DNA from 4 places in the Actinomadura keratinilytica genome. Region 1 is predicted to be linked to each of the others. Evidence: riboswitches for the same ligand, from Rfam matches in the RefSeq annotation. Region 1 holds a riboswitch; each other region holds the start of a gene.
What was found. Region 1 has a riboswitch for cobalamin ahead of ABD879_RS10955 (ABC transporter substrate-binding protein). Riboswitches for the same ligand answer to the same signal wherever they lie in the genome.
Positions count from the first base shown of each region.

Region 2: linked by a shared signal. The riboswitch ahead of ABD879_RS24105 (CbtB domain-containing protein) and the one ahead of ABD879_RS10955 (ABC transporter substrate-binding protein) in region 1 are both predicted to bind cobalamin.
Region 3: linked by a shared signal. The riboswitch ahead of metE (5-methyltetrahydropteroyltriglutamate--homocysteine S-methyltransferase) and the one ahead of ABD879_RS10955 (ABC transporter substrate-binding protein) in region 1 are both predicted to bind cobalamin.
Region 4: linked by a shared signal. The riboswitch ahead of cobN (cobaltochelatase subunit CobN) and the one ahead of ABD879_RS10955 (ABC transporter substrate-binding protein) in region 1 are both predicted to bind cobalamin.

Region 1 is NZ_BAABDO010000024.1:14,728-18,933, forward strand. Features, by position in the region: gene ABD879_RS10945 (DeoR/GlpR family DNA-binding transcription regulator) at 1-450, shown strand, start outside; gene ABD879_RS10950 (HAD family hydrolase) at 501-1,118, shown strand; cobalamin riboswitch at 1,920-2,120, shown strand; gene ABD879_RS10955 (ABC transporter substrate-binding protein) at 2,297-3,490, shown strand; gene ABD879_RS10960 (FecCD family ABC transporter permease) at 3,487-4,206, shown strand, end outside.
Region 2 is NZ_BAABDO010000092.1:10,380-14,585, forward strand. Features, by position in the region: gene ABD879_RS24100 (cellulase family glycosylhydrolase) at 1-1,217, opposite strand, end outside; cobalamin riboswitch at 1,506-1,695, shown strand; gene ABD879_RS24105 (CbtB domain-containing protein) at 1,729-1,953, shown strand; gene ABD879_RS24110 (CbtA family protein) at 1,973-2,707, shown strand; gene ABD879_RS24115 ((2Fe-2S)-binding protein) at 2,739-3,452, opposite strand; gene serA (phosphoglycerate dehydrogenase) at 3,968-4,206, opposite strand, start outside.
Region 3 is NZ_BAABDO010000001.1:140,699-144,904, reverse strand. Features, by position in the region: gene ABD879_RS00600 (AraC family transcriptional regulator) at 1-676, opposite strand, end outside; gene ABD879_RS00595 (MBL fold metallo-hydrolase) at 778-1,719, shown strand; cobalamin riboswitch at 2,084-2,307, shown strand; gene metE (5-methyltetrahydropteroyltriglutamate--homocysteine S-methyltransferase) at 2,418-4,206, shown strand, end outside.
Region 4 is NZ_BAABDO010000081.1:25,747-29,952, reverse strand. Features, by position in the region: gene ABD879_RS22655 (HNH endonuclease family protein) at 1-34, shown strand, start outside; gene ABD879_RS22650 (alkaline phosphatase family protein) at 67-1,803, opposite strand; cobalamin riboswitch at 1,949-2,072, shown strand; gene cobN (cobaltochelatase subunit CobN) at 2,132-4,206, shown strand, end outside.

The DNA of each region.
Region 1 (4,206 bases):
GTCCTGCAGGTCGCCCGCGCTCTGGCGCGCCGGCGGATCACCGCGATCCCGCTCGACCTGCACTCGGTGAACGCGCTGAGCGCCGCGCCCGATGTGCGGCTGCTGGTCCCCGGCGGCCAGATGCTGCCGGGCACGCTCTCGCTGGTCGGACACTTCACCGAGACCTCGCTGCGCGCGCTGCGCGTCGACACCGCCGTACTCGCGGTGTGCGGGCTGTCGGCCCGGCACGGGCTGACGGCCCACGACCTGGCAGAGGTCCCGATCAAACAGGCGGCGCTCGCCGCCGCACAGCGCAAGATCGCCGTGTGCGACGGTTCCAAGTTCACCCGGACCGGGCTCGGACATGTCTGCCCGGTCACCGATCTGGACGCGATCGTCACCGACTCCAGCGCGCCGCCCGGCGAACTGGAGAAGATCGAGGCCGCGGGGGTCGCGGTCATCCTGGTGTGATCTCCGGCCTGCGCCCGACGTTTCGAACGCGAGAGGAAGTGACGGCAGCCATGCCCGCGCCCGGCCCCGTGACCTCGGTCATCTTCGACATCGGCGGCGTGATCATCGACTGGGATCCGCTGCACCTGTACCGCAAGCTGATTCCCGACGACGCGGAACGGGAGCGCTTCCTCACCGAGGTCTGCTCCGACTCGTGGAACGCCGAGCAGGACCGCGGCCGTTCGTTCGCCGAGGCCGTCGAGGTGGCCGCCGCCCGCCACCCGGACCAGCGCGAGCTGATCGAGGCGTACTGGCGGCGGTGGCCGGAGATGCTGGGCGGACCCATCCCGGGCGTGCCTGAACTCGTCGCCGAGATCCACGGCGCGGGCACGCCGATGTTCGCCATCACCAACTGGTCGGCCGAGACCTACCCGATCGCCGTGCGCGAGTACCCGGTGCTGGAGCTGTTCCGGGACGTCGTGGTGTCCGGGGAGGTGAAGGTGTGCAAGCCCGACCCGGAGATCTTCCGGCTCGCCCTGCAGCGGTTCGGTGTGGCGCCGCACGAGACACTGTTCGTCGACGACAACCCGGTCAACGTGGCGGCGGCCGAGGCCCTCGGCATGGGAGCCCTCCTCTTCACCGACGCCACATCACTCCGCGACCGACTGAAGCCGCTCGGACTCCTGTAATCGGAAGGCAAACCAAGCCCCGCCGACTGCTCGCGATCCGCACGTCGGCATTCCCCGCCTCCAGAGGTCATTGCCGGGGCGGGATGGACGGCAACCGTCCCAGGGAATCTGTGCGCAATAACTAACGTACCCACACAAACACCTGGATCCGGTCCCCGAAGCGAGGGGCCGGCCAGCCCGTCCCCGCGCAGGCCGCGCATCGAGCAGGTCGCCGCGCACGCCGTTCGTCACCTGGCGTTCCTGCGGTGCACCGACACCGTCGCCCGTCAGGTGATCGATTCGGTCCCCGGGCTGCCCGGTGTTCTGGGCTCATGGTCGCCGGCCCCGGCCGGGCAACTGCCCGATGCCGGCGGGGGCGATCAGGTGGTCTTCGCGTCCCGCTGAGAACGCCCGCCCTCGCCGCCGTCCGGTGGGCGATGGAGTAGGCCGGGTGCGGCCGACGTCGCTGCTTCGGCGTCAAGCGTGGCAGCGGGCGTTGGTCCATCCGGAAGGTGATCTGCCGTCGGGCGCAGTGATCGCGCAGGAGTTCGGACGTGGCGAGCGATGGGGCCGTCCGGCCGAACAGGCCGGGCTCGCCGGGCACCTCGATGCACTTGATCAGCGTGCTGGTGGCACGCCGGGACCGGTGGTCGATCATTGGTGGGACCGGGTCGGCGTTGTCGCCGACATCATGCCGCTCAGCTCATCGCGTGAGCAGACGCCGTCGGCCACCCTGGCGGCACAGACGAGGCGTGGCCCGCCGCTCGTCTGCGTGACGCCTGCTCTTCGTGCAGGACGGTCGAAGCGGGACCTTGGTGCAAGTAGGTGGCAGGTGTCGCATGTGCCATCATTGTGCGCTGTAGGCGACGGCGGAACGAGGAAGCCGGTGCGAATCCGGCGCGGTCCCGCCACTGTGATCGGCGAGCGGATCCCGAACGACGCCACTGCCCGCTCCGGCGGGTGGGAAGGCCGGGACGAGCGTTGACCCGAGAGCCAGGAGACTCACGTCGTCGCTTCCTCGAAGGAACCCGGGGCGGATCTCCCCGGAGAGAGGACGGTGGACCGGGCATGCCCGAATTCCCTGCCCGCGCGCGGCGGTTCCGCGGCCGCGCGGCGGCCCCTCCCTGCGATCCGCCCCTTCCGCGCCGCGGACGCCGTCGCGGAACGGCGGTCGCGGCCCGTCGCAGGGAGAGACAGCGATGCTTCGTGCCTCGCATCGGTTCGGCGGTCTTGTCCTGGCCGCCCTGTTCGCGCTCACGGCATGCGGAGGCGGTGGCGGTTCGCCGTCCACGGCCGCGGATCGCGGCTGTGTCAAGGACTTCGACGCGTCCAAGGACTACTTCCCGGTCAAGCAGACCGTCCGGCACGCCGCCAACTTCACCCTGACCTACGCCAAGAACTACCAGGTCGTCACCGTCGAACAGCCCGCACCCGGGGCCAGGCCGGAGAAGTACGTGCTGGTGCGGTGCGGCACCCCGGCGCCCAAGGCGGAAGGCGATCTGGCCGGGGCGATCACGGTGGAGACACCGATCGACACGCTGTACTCGGCGTCCACCACGCACCTGCCGTTCGTCACCGAACTGGGCGTGCTGGACGTCCTGACCGGGGTGGCGCAGAGCGCGCCGATCAGCTCCCCGCAGGTGCTGGAGCGGGTGCGAAGCGGCGCGGTCGCCGAGTACGCGCGCGCCGGTCAGATCGACGTGGAGAAGGTGATCGGCGCGCGTCCGGACGTGCTGATGACCGGGGGCATCGAGGACAGGGACTACCCCGCCCTGCGCAAGGCCGGGGTGAAGGTGGTGGCCAACGCCGAGTGGCTGGAGTCCACCCCGCTCGGCCGCGCCGAGTGGATCAGGCTCATGGCCGCCCTGACCGGTACCGAGGCCAAGGCGAACGAGGTCTTCGGCAGGGTCGAGCAGGCTTACACGGCTCTGGCGGCCAAGGTCGAGGCCGCGCCCACGGTGACCGTCCTGCCCGGTCAGATGTTGCACGGCGAATGGGCGGTACCCAATGGCGGCAGCTATGTCGCCGGGCTCATCAAGGACGCGGGCGGCACCTACCCCTGGGCCTCCACCAAGGGAACCGGCAGCACGACGCTGGATCTGGAAGCGGTGCTGGCCAAGGGCAGGGACGCCAAGGTGTGGCTGGCCAACGTCACCGAGTGGAAGACCCTGGCCGACGTGCGCGAGGACGACCCCCGTTACGCCGAGTTCACCGCCTTCAAGACCGGGGCGGTGTGGTCGAGCAACAAGGCGCTCGGGCCCGGCGGAGGCAACGACTTCTATGAACGCGGGGTGGCCCGTCCGGACCTGATTCTGGCCGACCTGGTGGCCATCCTGCACCCCGATCTGGCCCCGGGCCACACTTTCACCTTCTACCGGCGGCTGGCCTCATGACGTCCCTGGCCGTGTCCGCGGTCCCGGCGATGGTCGCACGCCACCGCCGAGGACTGGTCCTTGCGGCTTCGGCGGTGGCGGCGGGGACGGCGCTGGTGCTGGCCGTGGCGATCGGCTCCACCACCATCCCCCTCACCCAGGCCGTGCCCGCCCTGCTGAAGACTCCGGGCGCCGACCCGGGCGCCGAGACCGTCATCTGGACGGTGCGGCTGCCGCGGGCGCTGACCGCGACCCTCGCCGGGGCCGCCCTGGCCGTGGCGGGCGTGCAGATGCAGACGCTGTTCCGCAACCCGCTGGCCGAGCCCTACATACTCGGGGTCAGCTCGGGCGCGAGCCTGGGAGTGGCGCTGGTGGTCGCCGGGACCGGCGGTGCGGCCGGCGCGTTCACCGCGGGCGTCGCCGGGCTCGGCCGGATCGGCGTGGTCGCGGCCGCGTCGGCGGGGGCGGCCGCGGTGCTGGTCATGGTGCTGCTGCTGTCGCGGCGGGTCCGGTCGGTGGTCACGCTCTTGGTCATCGGGGTGATGGTCGGCGCGGCCGCGACGTCGCTCATCTCCCTGCTGCTGGCCTGCACCGACCCGCGCCGCGCCCAGCAGTTCATCTCCTGGGGGCTGGGCGGCTTCACCGGGGTGTCCTGGGCGGACCTGGCGCTGTTCGCGCCGGTGTGCGGCGGTGCGCTGGCCGCCGCGCTCGCCGGGATCAAACCCCTCAACGCGCTG
Region 2 (4,206 bases), on a different contig from region 1:
ATGCTCTGCTTGGCCTGGTTCACCGTCGTCCAGTCGTCGTTGAGGATGCCACCGGTGTCCCCGGAGTTGGGGTTCCACGACCAGTACGTGAAGCTCATCCCCGTGACCCCGGTGCCCGCGTAGGCGAGCAGCCTCTCCAGCCACACCTTGTCCTTGGGGTCGGCCAACGTGGTGCCGAACTCGCCCAGCAGCAGCGGGGCGGTGTTCTGCTTGTAGAGGTAGCCCCACTGCTGGTCCCAGATCGCCGGCAGGTTGTCGGGGAAGTCGGCGGCGTCGAACCAGGGCTGGCGGTAGACGGAGATGCCGTACTCGTGCGGCGAGTACACCAGCCGGTTGGGCACGTCCAGCCGCACCGGGTACTCCCCGGCCTTCGACAGGTTGCCGCCCCACCAGCCGCAGTGCTCGTCGGGGATGTCGTCCCAGGAGTTGGGGTTGCCGCCGCTGGGGCAGCTCACGCCCTCGACGAAGATCAGCCAGTCGGGGTTGACCGACAGGATGGCGTTGCCCGCGCGCTCGGCCGCCAGCCGCCAGTCGCGGGCCGGGTCGCCGCAGCCCCAGCACGCGCCGGTGCCGCCCGGATCGGTGCCGTCGGCGTGCGGCTCGTTGTGCAGGTCGGCGCCGATCACGGTGGGGTTGCCCGCGTAGCGGCGGGCCAGCGCCTTCCAGTCCTCGATCCACGTCGTCTCGGAGACGGCGGGGGTGTACCACAGCGCCGACTGGCCCGCGCTGGTCGGCCGGTGCCGGTCCAGGATCACCCGCATGCCCTTCTGCCCGGCGTAGGCGATCACCTTGTCGAGGATCTCCAGCGGGTGCAGGCCCGCCAGGTCGGGGTTGGAGACCGCGTCGACGCTGGTGGCCTGGGCGTCCGGCTTCAGCGCATCGTTGGAGTAGGGCACGCGCAGCGTGTTGTAGCCGAGCTCGGCCATCTGGTCGAGCATGGACCGGTAGCCGCGCGACCACAGGCCGTGGAAGGTCTTGTTGTCGGTCTCCATGCCGAACCAGTTGATGCCGGTCAGCCGGACCGTCTGGCCGGTGGCGTCGACGATCCGGTTGCCGCTGGTGCTGAGGTATCCGGTGCCGGTGCCTGCAGGGGCCGCGGCGGCGCCCGGCGGGCGGACCAGCACGGCCGTCAGCGCGGCGGCCACGAGGCTCAGGCAGACGGCCAGCGCGGCCATCGCCCGCGCCACCGGCGGTCGTACAGCTGCGGGACGGGTCATGGCTCGGGCGCCTCCAGGTCGGGGGAACGGGTCGGAAAGCAGATGCGGTCGCGGTTCGTGGGAGCGAACGCGGAGGGCGAATCGCCGGAGATTGTGGGAACGCGCCGTCCGCAGGGTCAACGAACCGCGGACCGGGCGGCGGATTTTCACGCCGTCCGCCCGTACGGCGCCCGTTCCACCTCGTGAAGCGCCGCCGCGTCCGCCGCGGCGCCCTTTCACGGGGCGGGCGCGGCCCGCACCGCCCGCTTGAGTGACAGAGCCCGTACTTGACGCTGGACCACCGCAAAGGGGACGCTCTTGTCGACAAGTGCACATCGAGGCGACGGTGCGCAGGAACCTGGTGCGAATCCAGGACGGTCCCGCCACTGTGACCAGGGAGCCTCCCCCACTCGACGACCACGGCCGGAAGCCCGGCTGGAAGGTCGGCGGGAGGCGCTGATCTGGGAGTCAGGACACTGACCCGTCGTCCTCCCGCAACCGGGGCGAGTGAACCCCGTGAGGAGACCTTGAGATGGCCCAGACCGCCGTTTCGTCGACGCCTGCCGGCGAGCGTCCGGCCCCCGTCCGCATCCCCCTCCGCCAGGTCCTGCCGTGGGCGGTGTTCGCCGCGGTGCTCGGCCTGGTGCTGATCTACTTCGTCGGCGCCGAGCAGGGCGCCACCTCCCTCATCGGCGGCAACTGGGTGCACGAGTTCACCCACGACGGCCGCCACCTGCTCGGCTTCCCCTGCCACTGACCGGCGGGCCGGTGCGCAGATGATGAGATCACTGCTGGTCCGCGGCATGCTCGCCGGGCTGGCTGCGGCAGCGCTCGCGCTGCTCGTCGCCTGGCTGTACGGGGAGCCGCAGGTGGAGCACGCCATCGCCGTCGAGGAGGCCCACGCCGCCCACGAGGGCCACGGGGGCCACGAGGAGGAGGTCGTTAGCCGCACGGTGCAGAAGACGGCCGGGCTGATCACCGCGCTCGGCGTGTACGGCGTCGCGCTCGGCGGGCTGTTCGCGATCGCGTTCGCGGTCGCCTACGGCCGCATCGGCGCGTTCGGCGCCCGCGCCACCGCCGCACTGGTCGCGCTGGGCGGGTTCGTGGCCGTCGAGCTGGTGCCGTTCCTGAAGTACCCGCCGACGCCCCCGGCCGTCGGCAACCCGGACACGATCGGCGGCCGTACCGCGCTGTACTTCGGCATGGTGGCGCTGGGCGTGCTGTCGGTCGTCGCCGCCGCCATCGTGTTCCGCCGCCTGCTGCCCAGGCTGGGGGCCTGGAACGCCGCGATCGCCACCGCGGCCGGGTTCGCGGTCGTGCTGGCGCTGGTGTACCGGCTGACGCCGACGCCGGACGCGGTCGCCGACGGGTTCCCGGCCACGGTGCTGTGGGACTTCCGGATCGCGTCGCTGGGCGTCCAGGTCGCCCTGTGGGCGACGCTGGGCCTGGTGTTCGGCGTGCTCGCCGAGCGTGCGGTTCGGCGGCCGTCACCGGCCGCCGCGGCGGCCTGATCGGCGCGCCCTCCTGCGCCGTGCCGGCCGCTCAGGCGCGGCGCAGGAGGGCGCAGTCGCCGCACATCTCGCCGCCCGGCGGCACCCGGTAGTACAGGCAGCAGCTGCGGCGGACGAACCCGTCCGGGGTGAACGAGCCGGTGCCCGCCAGCGGCGCATGCCCGAACAGCTCCCGCACGAGCGTGCCGACCGGCTCGGCCAGTTCGGGCCTGAGCGTGCCGGCGCGCAGCGTTCCGGCGAGGGCGGCGGACGCGTTGCCCCACAGCAGGCCGTCCGCGAGCCGGACGATCCGCAGCAGGGTGGCGCGCAGCGGCCGCAGCTGCCCTTCCACGACCGTGCGGTGCACGAGCCGGGCGGTGGCGGCGGGGTCGCCGGCGGCGCGCCAGCCGCCGGGGTCGGCGAGCCAGAGCGCGATCGGCGCGCCGGGGGCCCAGCGCCAGTGCAGCCCGGACAGGTCGGGTACGACGCCGTGCGCCGCGGCCGCCACCACGGGCGACCACAGCCGCGACGCCAGCCCCTGGAAGAGGATGGACGCCGCCACCCGGCGCTCCGAGGTGCCCAGCCGCCGCGCGTAGGCGTCGGTCAGCCCGCCGAGCCGCGCCGGGTCGGGTTCGGGCAGGGGCCGCCAGGTGGGGTCGGCCTCCTCGGCGGGGTCGGTGGCGATCTGGAAGTAGGGGCCCAGCCGGGCCGCGTCCGCCAGCGCCCGGCGGACCTCGTCCGCTCCCGCCCGGTCAGGTGCCGCCATGTCGGCGATCATGCCAGGCCGCCGCCCGTCCGGCGGGAGCGGACCAGCGGGTCAGCGGGCGGAGCGGCCGCCGTTGTCGCGGCGGTCCAGGGCCGTCTGCAGCGCGCGGGCCGCCTCCTCGGCGGCGTCGTCGGCAGGCGTGGGCGTGGTACCGGAGTTGCTCATGATCGCTGTTCCTCGTGGTGGTTCGTCGGAAGAGTGAACGACGGGCTTACGGCCGGCACCCTGCTCCGCGGCGGGTCGCCGGCCTGCCGTATCAGGCCCCGCCGCGGCGGCGAAGGATGCGTACCACCAAGCGCATGACCCTGCCCACGTTACCGGCTCGATTCCCGGAATGTCCCGATCCGTGGCCGAACTTTCCGAATGCTGAGACAGTCGGCGAAGAATCCGCAGGTGGGGGCCGTCCCGGGGAGGCCCGGGGCGAACAGCAAGGCGGGCGGGGCGCGCCGAGCGCACCCCGCCCGCCTCTGCGGAGGTCAGCCGTCGAGATCAGCCGTCGAGGTCAGCCGTCGAGGTCAGCCGTCAAGGTCGACGCGGCGGCCCATCTCGGCGCCGATCTCGTCCCGGATCACGTCGATGAGCTGGGTCGGGATGGCCGAGTCGACGGTCAGCGCGATCAGCGCGGTGCCGCCCTTGGCGTCCCGGCCGACCTGCATGCCGGCGATGTTGACGCCCTGGTCGCCGAGCAGCCGGCCGACCACGCCGACGATGCCGGGCCGGTCGCTGTAGGAGAAGAACGCCATGTGGTCGGTCG
Region 3 (4,206 bases), on a different contig from region 1:
CCTCCGCGGCCAGGCTTTCGACGCTCCACGGCGCGGCCGGTTTCGTGTGCATCGCCCGCAGGGCCGCGGCGGTCACCGGGTCGTCCAGCGCGGTGGGCCATGCTCCGCCGGTGGCCTCGGCCATCCAGGCCCGGATCATGTAGATGAGGAGGAGGTCGAGCAGGTTCGGGAGGGCCACGCAGGAGCCGGGGCGCACCTCGTCCAGCTCACCGGCGAGCAGGTCGATCGCGGCACGGAGTTCGGGGTGGCTGCCGACCCGGTTCGGAATGTGGACGACCTCGGGCAACTCCGTCATCAGCGGGTGCATGCGGCTGCAGTCGAGCCGGTACTTGCCGCAGAGCATCTCCACTTCCTCGCGACCAGGTCGGCCTCGCGCCCCCGTCTCCGTAAGCCACTGCTCGAACGGCTCCGCCTTCCCCCCCGCGACCGACGCGTCGACGGGGGAATCGGCGATCACATGGCCGGCGCCGTGAGGCAGCAGCACCGCGTCGCCCACGCCGAGGGACATCCGGGCGCCGCCATCGGTCAGCAGCCAGCAGCCGCCTTTCACCACGACGTGGAAGCCCGCGCCGTCGTAGGGGGCCAGCCGCACGCACCAGCTTCCGCTCGTACGCACTCGGCGAAACCGGGGGTGCCCAAGACGCACGGCGGAGATGGCGTCACTCACCACGTCCATGCACCAAGATTATGCCCACGCATCATGTATGAGACGCCTTCTTATTCACTCGAGCCAAGTGCGCATTGAGCGGATCGTTCGGGGTTTTTAGGGTCGGGCGCATGACGAACGTGAATGTGAGCGTGCAGAGCATGTCGCTGGGGGACGTCGAGGTCATCCGGGTCGTCGAGTGGCACGTACCGTTCATGCCCACCTCCGCCATGTTCCCCGCCGTCGCCGCCGAGGTGTGGAAGGACAACGAGGACTGGCTGGCACCGGACCACTGGGAGCCGGACACCGACAGGGTGGTGGCCGCCCTGCAGAGTTGGGTGCTGCGCAGCAGTGGGCGGACCGTGCTGGTGGACACCGGAGCGGGTGCCGGGCGCGAGCGCCCCGGCATGGGGCCGTTCCACCGGGCCCAGAGCGATCTTCCCGGTCTGCTGGCGAAGGCCGGTGTCCGCCCGCAGGATGTGGACGTCGTCGTCAACACCCACCTCCACGTCGACCACGTCGGCTGGAACACCGTCGACGCCGACGGGCGGTGGGTACCGACGTTCCCCAACGCCCGGTACCTCATCCCGGCCGCCGACGACTTCCATTTCGGTCCGGACAACGCGTACGGCAACGGTGCGCGGGAGGTCGATCGCCTGATCTACGAGGACAGCATCGCGCCCATCCACCAGGCCGGGCAGGCCGTGCTGTGGGACGGCTTCCACCGCATCGACGAGCACCTCACCTTGGAGTCCGCGCCCGGCCACACTCCCGGCTCGTCGGTGCTGCGGCTCGTATCCGGGAGCGACCGGGCGGTCTTCGTCGGAGATCTGCTGCACAGCCCGGTGCAGATCCTCCACCCCTGCTGCAACAGCAACGCCTGCATGGATCCGGAACAGGCTGTGAACAGCCGTCGGCTGATCCTGGGGAGGGCGGCGGATGAACGGGAGCTGCTCGTCCCCGCGCACTTCGGCGGTGCGGGCGCCCTGGAAGTCCGCCGGAACAGCGCCGCTTTCGCCCTCGGCCCCTGGGCGGCGGCCGCACCGAAGGAGACGGCGCCACTCTCCGAGTGACCCTTCACCCTGGCGTCGTCGCTGCGGTTCCGCCAGGGCAGGACTGCGCCGATGACGGTGAGCCGTTGCCGGTGGAGCGCGTCCGGTGGATTTCGCAGCAGCGCGGTCGCCGGGCTGCTCCTGCCCGGTGGTGACGGGCCGAGCCTGGCGCCAGGGGTGGCGGCGTCGCGCCTCGCTGCCGGTCGGTGCAGCCTTCGACCACTGTAACGCGGTGTCTGCACCGGAGGCGGGCACGCGGCCGCCAAGTTGCACCGCACACAACCCAGGAGCGACGCCGGTGCGGCCGCCTCCGGCACTCGTGGCGCAGCCGCACCGACGTGGTTGCGGTCGGAAGACGGGCGGCCGCGCGGTGGCCGTGTGTCGCTACACTCGCTTGCGCGGATGGTTCATCCGGCCCCGGGCGGGGCCGGATGTCGTAAGAGGGAACCCGGTGAGAGTCCGGGACTGCCCCGCAGCGGTGAGCGGGAACGACCGCCGTCATCACGCACTGGGCCGTACGGCCTGGGAAGCGACGGCCAGTAGGACGCTCCTACACCGGTAGGAGCGACGCCCGCGAGTCCGAAGACCTGCCTCCGCCCGTGCGCCGACCGGCGTGCGGTGGTCTGCGGCCTCGCGGGAGGGCCTGCGGCCGGTACGCGCGTCGTACCCTGCGCTGCTCCCTTTCGCGCGGCCGCCTGTGGCTAGCGAGGGAAGCCGCCATGAACACCACCATCCTCGGATACCCCCGCATCGGGGCGCGCCGCGAGCTGAAGTTCGCCACCGAGGACTACTGGGCCGGGCGCATCGACGCCGCCGCGTTGGAGAAGGCGGGCGCCGACCTGCGCGCCGCCGTCTGGACCGAGCTGCGCGACGCGGGCCTGGACGCGATCCCGTCGAACACCTTCTCCTTCTACGACCAGCTGCTGGACACCAGCGTCCTGGTCGACGCCGTTCCGAACCGCTACCGCCACCTGACCGGCCTCGACCGGTACTTCGCCATGGCGCGGGGCGTCCAGGACGTCCCGCCGCTGGAGATGACCAAGTGGTTCGACACCAATTACCACTACATCGTCCCCGAACTCTCCCCGGGAACCAGGTTCCGGCTGGCGGACGGAGCGGCGGCCAAACCGCTGCTCGAGTACCGGGAGGCCAAGGCCCTCGGCATCGAGACGCGTCCGGTGCTGGTCGGGCCGCTCACCTATCTGCTGCTGGCCAAGCCCGCGGCGGACGCGCCCGCGGGGTTCCGCCCGCTCGAGCTGCTCGACGGGCTGGTCGAGGTGTACGCCGAGCTGCTGGAACGGCTGGCCGGGGCGGGCACCGCATGGGTGCAGCTGGACGAACCCGCGCTGGCGGCCGACCGGACCGAAGCGGAGATCGCCGCGCTCGCCCGCGCCTACGCGCGGCTCGGCGCGCTGCCCAGCAGGCCGCGCCTGCTGGTCGCCACCTACTTCGGCAGGGTCGGCGCGGAGGCGCTGCGCGTGCTGGCCGACAGCCGGGTCGAGGCCGTCGGGCTGGACTTCGTCACCGGACCGGACAACCTCGAGGTGCTCGCCTCGATCGGCGGCCTGCCGCGCAGGACCGTCGTGGCGGGCGTGGTCGACGGCCGCAACGTCTGGCGGGTCGACTCCCGCCGCGCGAAGGCCACGTGCGCCGCGCTGCTGGGGCTGGCCGGCCAGGTGGCGGTGAGCACCTCGTGCTCGCTGCTGCACGTGCCGATCGACCTGGACGCCGAGACCTCGCTCGACCCGGCCGTGCGGGAACGGCTGGCGTTCGCCCGCCAGAAGGTCGCCGAGGTCGTCGCGCTCGGCAAAGCGCTGCGCGAGGACGCCCCGGCCACCGCCGAGATCCCGGCGCCTCCCGCCGGGATCGACCACCGCGTCCGCGCCCGCCTGGACATGCTCGGCGACGCGCGCCGCGGCGACCGCGCCGCCCGGTTCGCCGCCCAGCGGGCCGCGTTGCGCCTGCCCGACCTGGCCACGACGACGATCGGCTCGTTCCCCCAGACTCCGCAGATCCGCAAGGTCCGCGCCGACCACCGGGCCGGTCGCATCTCCGCGGACGCCTACATCCAGGCGATGAAGGACGAGATCGCCCGCGTCATCAGGCTGCAGGAGGAGATCGGGCTCGACGTGCTCGTGCACGGTGAGCCCGAACGCAACGACATGGTCCAGTACTTCGCCGAGCAACTGGACGGATTCGCCACGACCGAGCACGGGTGGGTGCAGTCCTACGGTTCCCGCTGCGTGCGGCCGCCGATCCTGCACAGCGACGTCGCACGCCCCCGGCCGATGACCGTCGAGTGGACCACCTACGCCCAGGGCCTGACGAACAAGCCCGTCAAGGGCATGCTCACCGGCCCGGTCACCATGCTGGCCTGGTCGTTCGTCCGCGACGACCAGCCCCTGGCCGACACCGCCCGCCAGGTCGCCCTCGCCCTGCGCGACGAGATCGGCGACCTGGAGTCGGCGGGGATCCGCATCATCCAGGTCGACGAGCCCGCGCTGCGCG
Region 4 (4,206 bases), on a different contig from region 1:
TCACGGCATGATGCCGGGCTTGCGACGCTCGTAGCGGTGGTTTGAGCCGTGCGCCGCCGTCGATGATCAGCGGGGGGCGGGGGATGAGGGGGCGGTCGGCTGGGAGCCGAAGGCGGTGAGGAAGCGGTCGCGGAAGTCGCTCATCCTCCAGACGGGGGACTGCGGGGCGGGTTTGAGGCCGTCCTGCCAGCCCCAGGCGGAGATCTGGTCCAGCACCTTCGGGTCGCGGGCGACGATGGTGATCGGGACGTCCCGGCTCGCGCCCTCGCCGGTGATCAGCGGGGCGGGCTGGTGGTCGCCGAGGAAGACCAGCACGAGGTCGTCGTCGCCGTAGGTCTCCGCGTAGGAGACCATGGTGTTCAGGCTGTACTCGATGGACTTGCGGTACTCGGCGCGGATGCGGTCGCTGGGCGGCCAGTCGGCGTCCAGGCCCGCACCGCCCTGGGCGTTGAAGACCGAGCCGTCGCCGACCTGCCGCCAGTCGACGAGGCGGGGGACGGCCGCCCAGGGGGCGTGGCTGGACACCAGCGCGGTCTCGGCCATGACCGGTGTGCCGCGGGCCTCGCGCTCCTTGCGCTGGAAGAACGACAGGACGTACTGGTCCGGCATGGTGGCGTACGCCCAGCGCGGCCCCCGGTACCCCAGGGTCCGGTTGTCGTAGACCTGGTCGTAGCCGAAGAACCGGCCCTCCGGCCAGGCCCGGATGATGGCGGGCATGAGGCCGACCGTCCGCCAGCCCGCCCGGTGGAAGGCCCGGTTGAGCGTCAGCCGGTCGCCGGCGACCAGGTTGCGGTACCGCTGCTGGTTGTCGATCCACAGGCCGGACAGCAGCGTGGCGTGGGCCAGCCAGCTTCCCCCGCCGACCGTGGAGGAGGTGAGCCAGGCGCTGCGGGCCCCGATCCCGGCCTTGCGCAGGCGTTCGCCGCCGGCGTCGAGCACCGCCCCCACCTGGGCGGAGAACTCCGGGTCCTCGACGGCGTCGCGTCCGTAGCTCTCGATGAACGCGACCAGCACGTCCTTGCCGCGCAGGCCGGTCAGCAGCCGGTCGCCCGGCGTGGCGCCGAAGGCGTCCACGGCGGCCTGCCGGGCGAACACCTCCTTGTCGTGCAGGCCCTTGCGCACCGCCAGCACGCGCTTGTAGGCGAGCCGGGTGGTGGAGGACGACGCCACCGGCACCCCGGGGACCAGGTGCACGCTGAACACGGTGCCCACCGTCCACACCGCCCACAGCACCGCGACGGCGCGGGCCGCCCCGCTGTCGTGCCGGGCCGCGACGCCCGCCAGCCGCACCGCCGCCAGCGCCACGACCACGATCACGACGACGGCCAGCCCCACCGCCCCGGCCGGCGCCGCGACGCCGCCGACCCCGCCGTACTCGCCGGTGAAGAACTCCAGGCCCGCGCCGACGAACGCCCAGTCCAGCACCGGGTCCCACGGCCGCACCAGCACCTGGTAGAAGCCCATGTCGACGATCTTCACGACGAGCAGCATGCCGAGGACGGCGCCGCCGGCCCCCGCCGCGATCCGCCGGGCCCGCCCGCGCAGGACCAGCACGACGACCACGCCGAGGACCCCCTCGATCGGCACGCGGGCGAACGCGCCCGGGGTGAGCCTGTCGAGCCGGTTCGGCGTGAGCAGGGCGAAGGCCACCAGCAGGAACGCCAGGACGGTCAGCGTCCGCGGCCAGACCCGGCGCCGGCGCAGCGCGGCGAGCGCTCTCCGCGGGCGGGACGGGGCGTCTTGCGTCGTCGGGTCGCCGTCCGGCGGCGCCGTTCCCCGAGGGGACGGCGTGAAGACAGACACGAGAAGGTCCTCCCATACGCAGCCAGCCCACCACTGTCGCGCACGCCGGCTCACGGGGGAGACCGGTCCGCGCTGCCCGCCCCTAGGTACGGCGGCTGCGGGGCGCCGGTTCAGCCACGGCTACGATGACGGCCGACGGCAGGGGAGGAACCCGGTGCGAATCCGGGGCTGTCCCGCAACTGTGACCGGGGAGTCCGCCTCCGCACACGGCCACGGCGCACGCGCTGGAAGGCCGGAGGCCGCGACGCCGATCCGGGAGCCAGGAGACTCCGCGCCGTCGCGACCTCGTCACCGAGCCGGGGCGCGGACCCCGGAGGAGGCCCTGCCGATGCGTGTCCTGCTGCTGTCCACCGCCGACACCGAGCTGCTCGCCGCCCGCGCGGCCGACGCCGGCTACGTGACGGCCAATCCGGTGCGGCTCGCCCCCGAGGAGGCCGAACGGCTCGCCGAGGACGCCGACGTCGTCGTCGTGCGGCTGCTGGGCGGACGCAAGACCTGGCCGGAGGGCGTCGAGCGGCTGCGGCGCCGCGGCGGCCCGCCCGCGGTGTTCCTCGGCGGCGAGGCCGACCCGGACGCCGAGCTGATGGGCCTGTCCACCGTCCCGGCCGGGGTGGCGGCCGAGGCGCTGGCCTACCTGCGCGAGGGCGGCGTCGCCAACCTGCGGGAACTGGCCCGGTTCCTGTCGGACACCGTGCTGCTGACGGGCGAGGGCTTCGCACCGCCCGCCGCGATGCCGTCGTACGGGGTGCACGGCTCGTACGCGCACGACCCGGACCGCCCCACGGTCGGCGTCGTCTTCTACCGCGCGCACGAACTGTCGGGAAACACCGCGTTCGTCGATGTGCTGTGCCGGAAGATCGAGGAGAAGGGCGGCAACGCGCTGCCGGTGTTCTGCGGGTCGCTGCGCGGCGCCGACCCGGGCCTGCTGGACCTGCTCGGCAAGGCCGACGCGCTGGTCGCGACCGTGCTGGCGGCGGGCGGGACGGTCGCCGCGCAGGCCGTCGCGGGCGGCGACGAGGACTCCTGGGACGCCGGCGCGCTGGCGGCCCTGGACGTGCCCGTCGTGCAGGGCCTGTGCCTGACCGCGCCCCGCGCCGCCTGGCAGGAGTCGGACGGGGCGCTGTCGCCGATGGACGCGGCCATGCAGGTCGCCATCCCCGAGTTCGACGGGCGCCTGGTCTCCGTGCCGTTCTCCTTCAAGGAGGAGGGCCCCGACGGCGTCCCCGTGTACGTGGCCGACGAGGAGCGGGCCGCCCGCGTCGCCGGGATCGCCGTGCGGCACGCGCGGCTGCGGCACGTGCCGAACGACCGCAAACGCGTCGCGATCGTGCTGTCGTCGTACCCCACCAAGCACTCGCGGATCGGCAACGCCGTCGGCCTGGACACGCCCACCTCGGCCGTGCGGCTGCTGCGCGCCATGGCCGCCGCCGGCTACCGGCTGGGCGGCGACGACACGCTGTGGCGCGACCCCGACAGCGGCGACCCGCTCATCCACGCGCTGATCGAGGCGGGCGGCCACGACGTGGAGTGGCTCACCGAAGAGCAGCTGCGCGCCGCTCCCGCGCGGGTGCCCCTCGCCGCCTACCGCCGCTGGTTCGAGGCGCTGCCCGAGCCGCTGCGCGAACGCGTCCGCGAGCACTGGGGCGAACCGCCCGGCGACCTGTACGTGGACGGCGACGACATCGTCCTGGCGTCGCTGCGGTTCGGCAACGCCGTGCTGATGATCCAGCCGCCGCGGGGCTTCGGCGAGAACCCCGTGGCGATCTACCACGACCCGGACCTGCCGCCGTCCCACCACTACCTGGCCGCCTACCGCTGGCTGGACGAGGAGTTCGGCGCCGACGCGATCGTGCACCTCGGCAAGCACGGCACGCTGGAATGGCTGCCCGGCAAGGGGCTCGGCCTGTCCGCCGAGTGCGCACCCGACGGCGTGCTGGGCGACCTGCCGCTGGTGTACCCGTTCATCGTCAACGACCCGGGCGAGGGCACGCAGGCCAAACGGCGCGGGCACGCCACCGTCGTCGACCACCTCGTGCCGCCCATGGCGCGCGCCGAGACCTACGGCGACCTGGCCAAGCTGGAGCAGCTGCTGGACGAGTACGCCACCGTCGCCGACCTGGACCCGGCCAAACTCCCCGCGGTGCGCGCCCAGATCTGGACGCTGGTGCAGGCCGCGCAGCTGCACCGCGACCTGGGCCGGGAGGAGATGCCCGGCGAGGCCGAGTTCGACGACTTCATCCTGCACATCGACGGCTACCTGTGCGAGGTCAAGGACGTGCAGATCCGCGACGGCCTGCACGTCCTGGGGCAGGAGCCGCTCGGCGCGGCCCGCGTCAACCTGGTGCTGGCCGTGCTGCGCGCCGCCCAGGTGTGGGGCGGCGTCGCCGGCGCCATGCCGGGCCT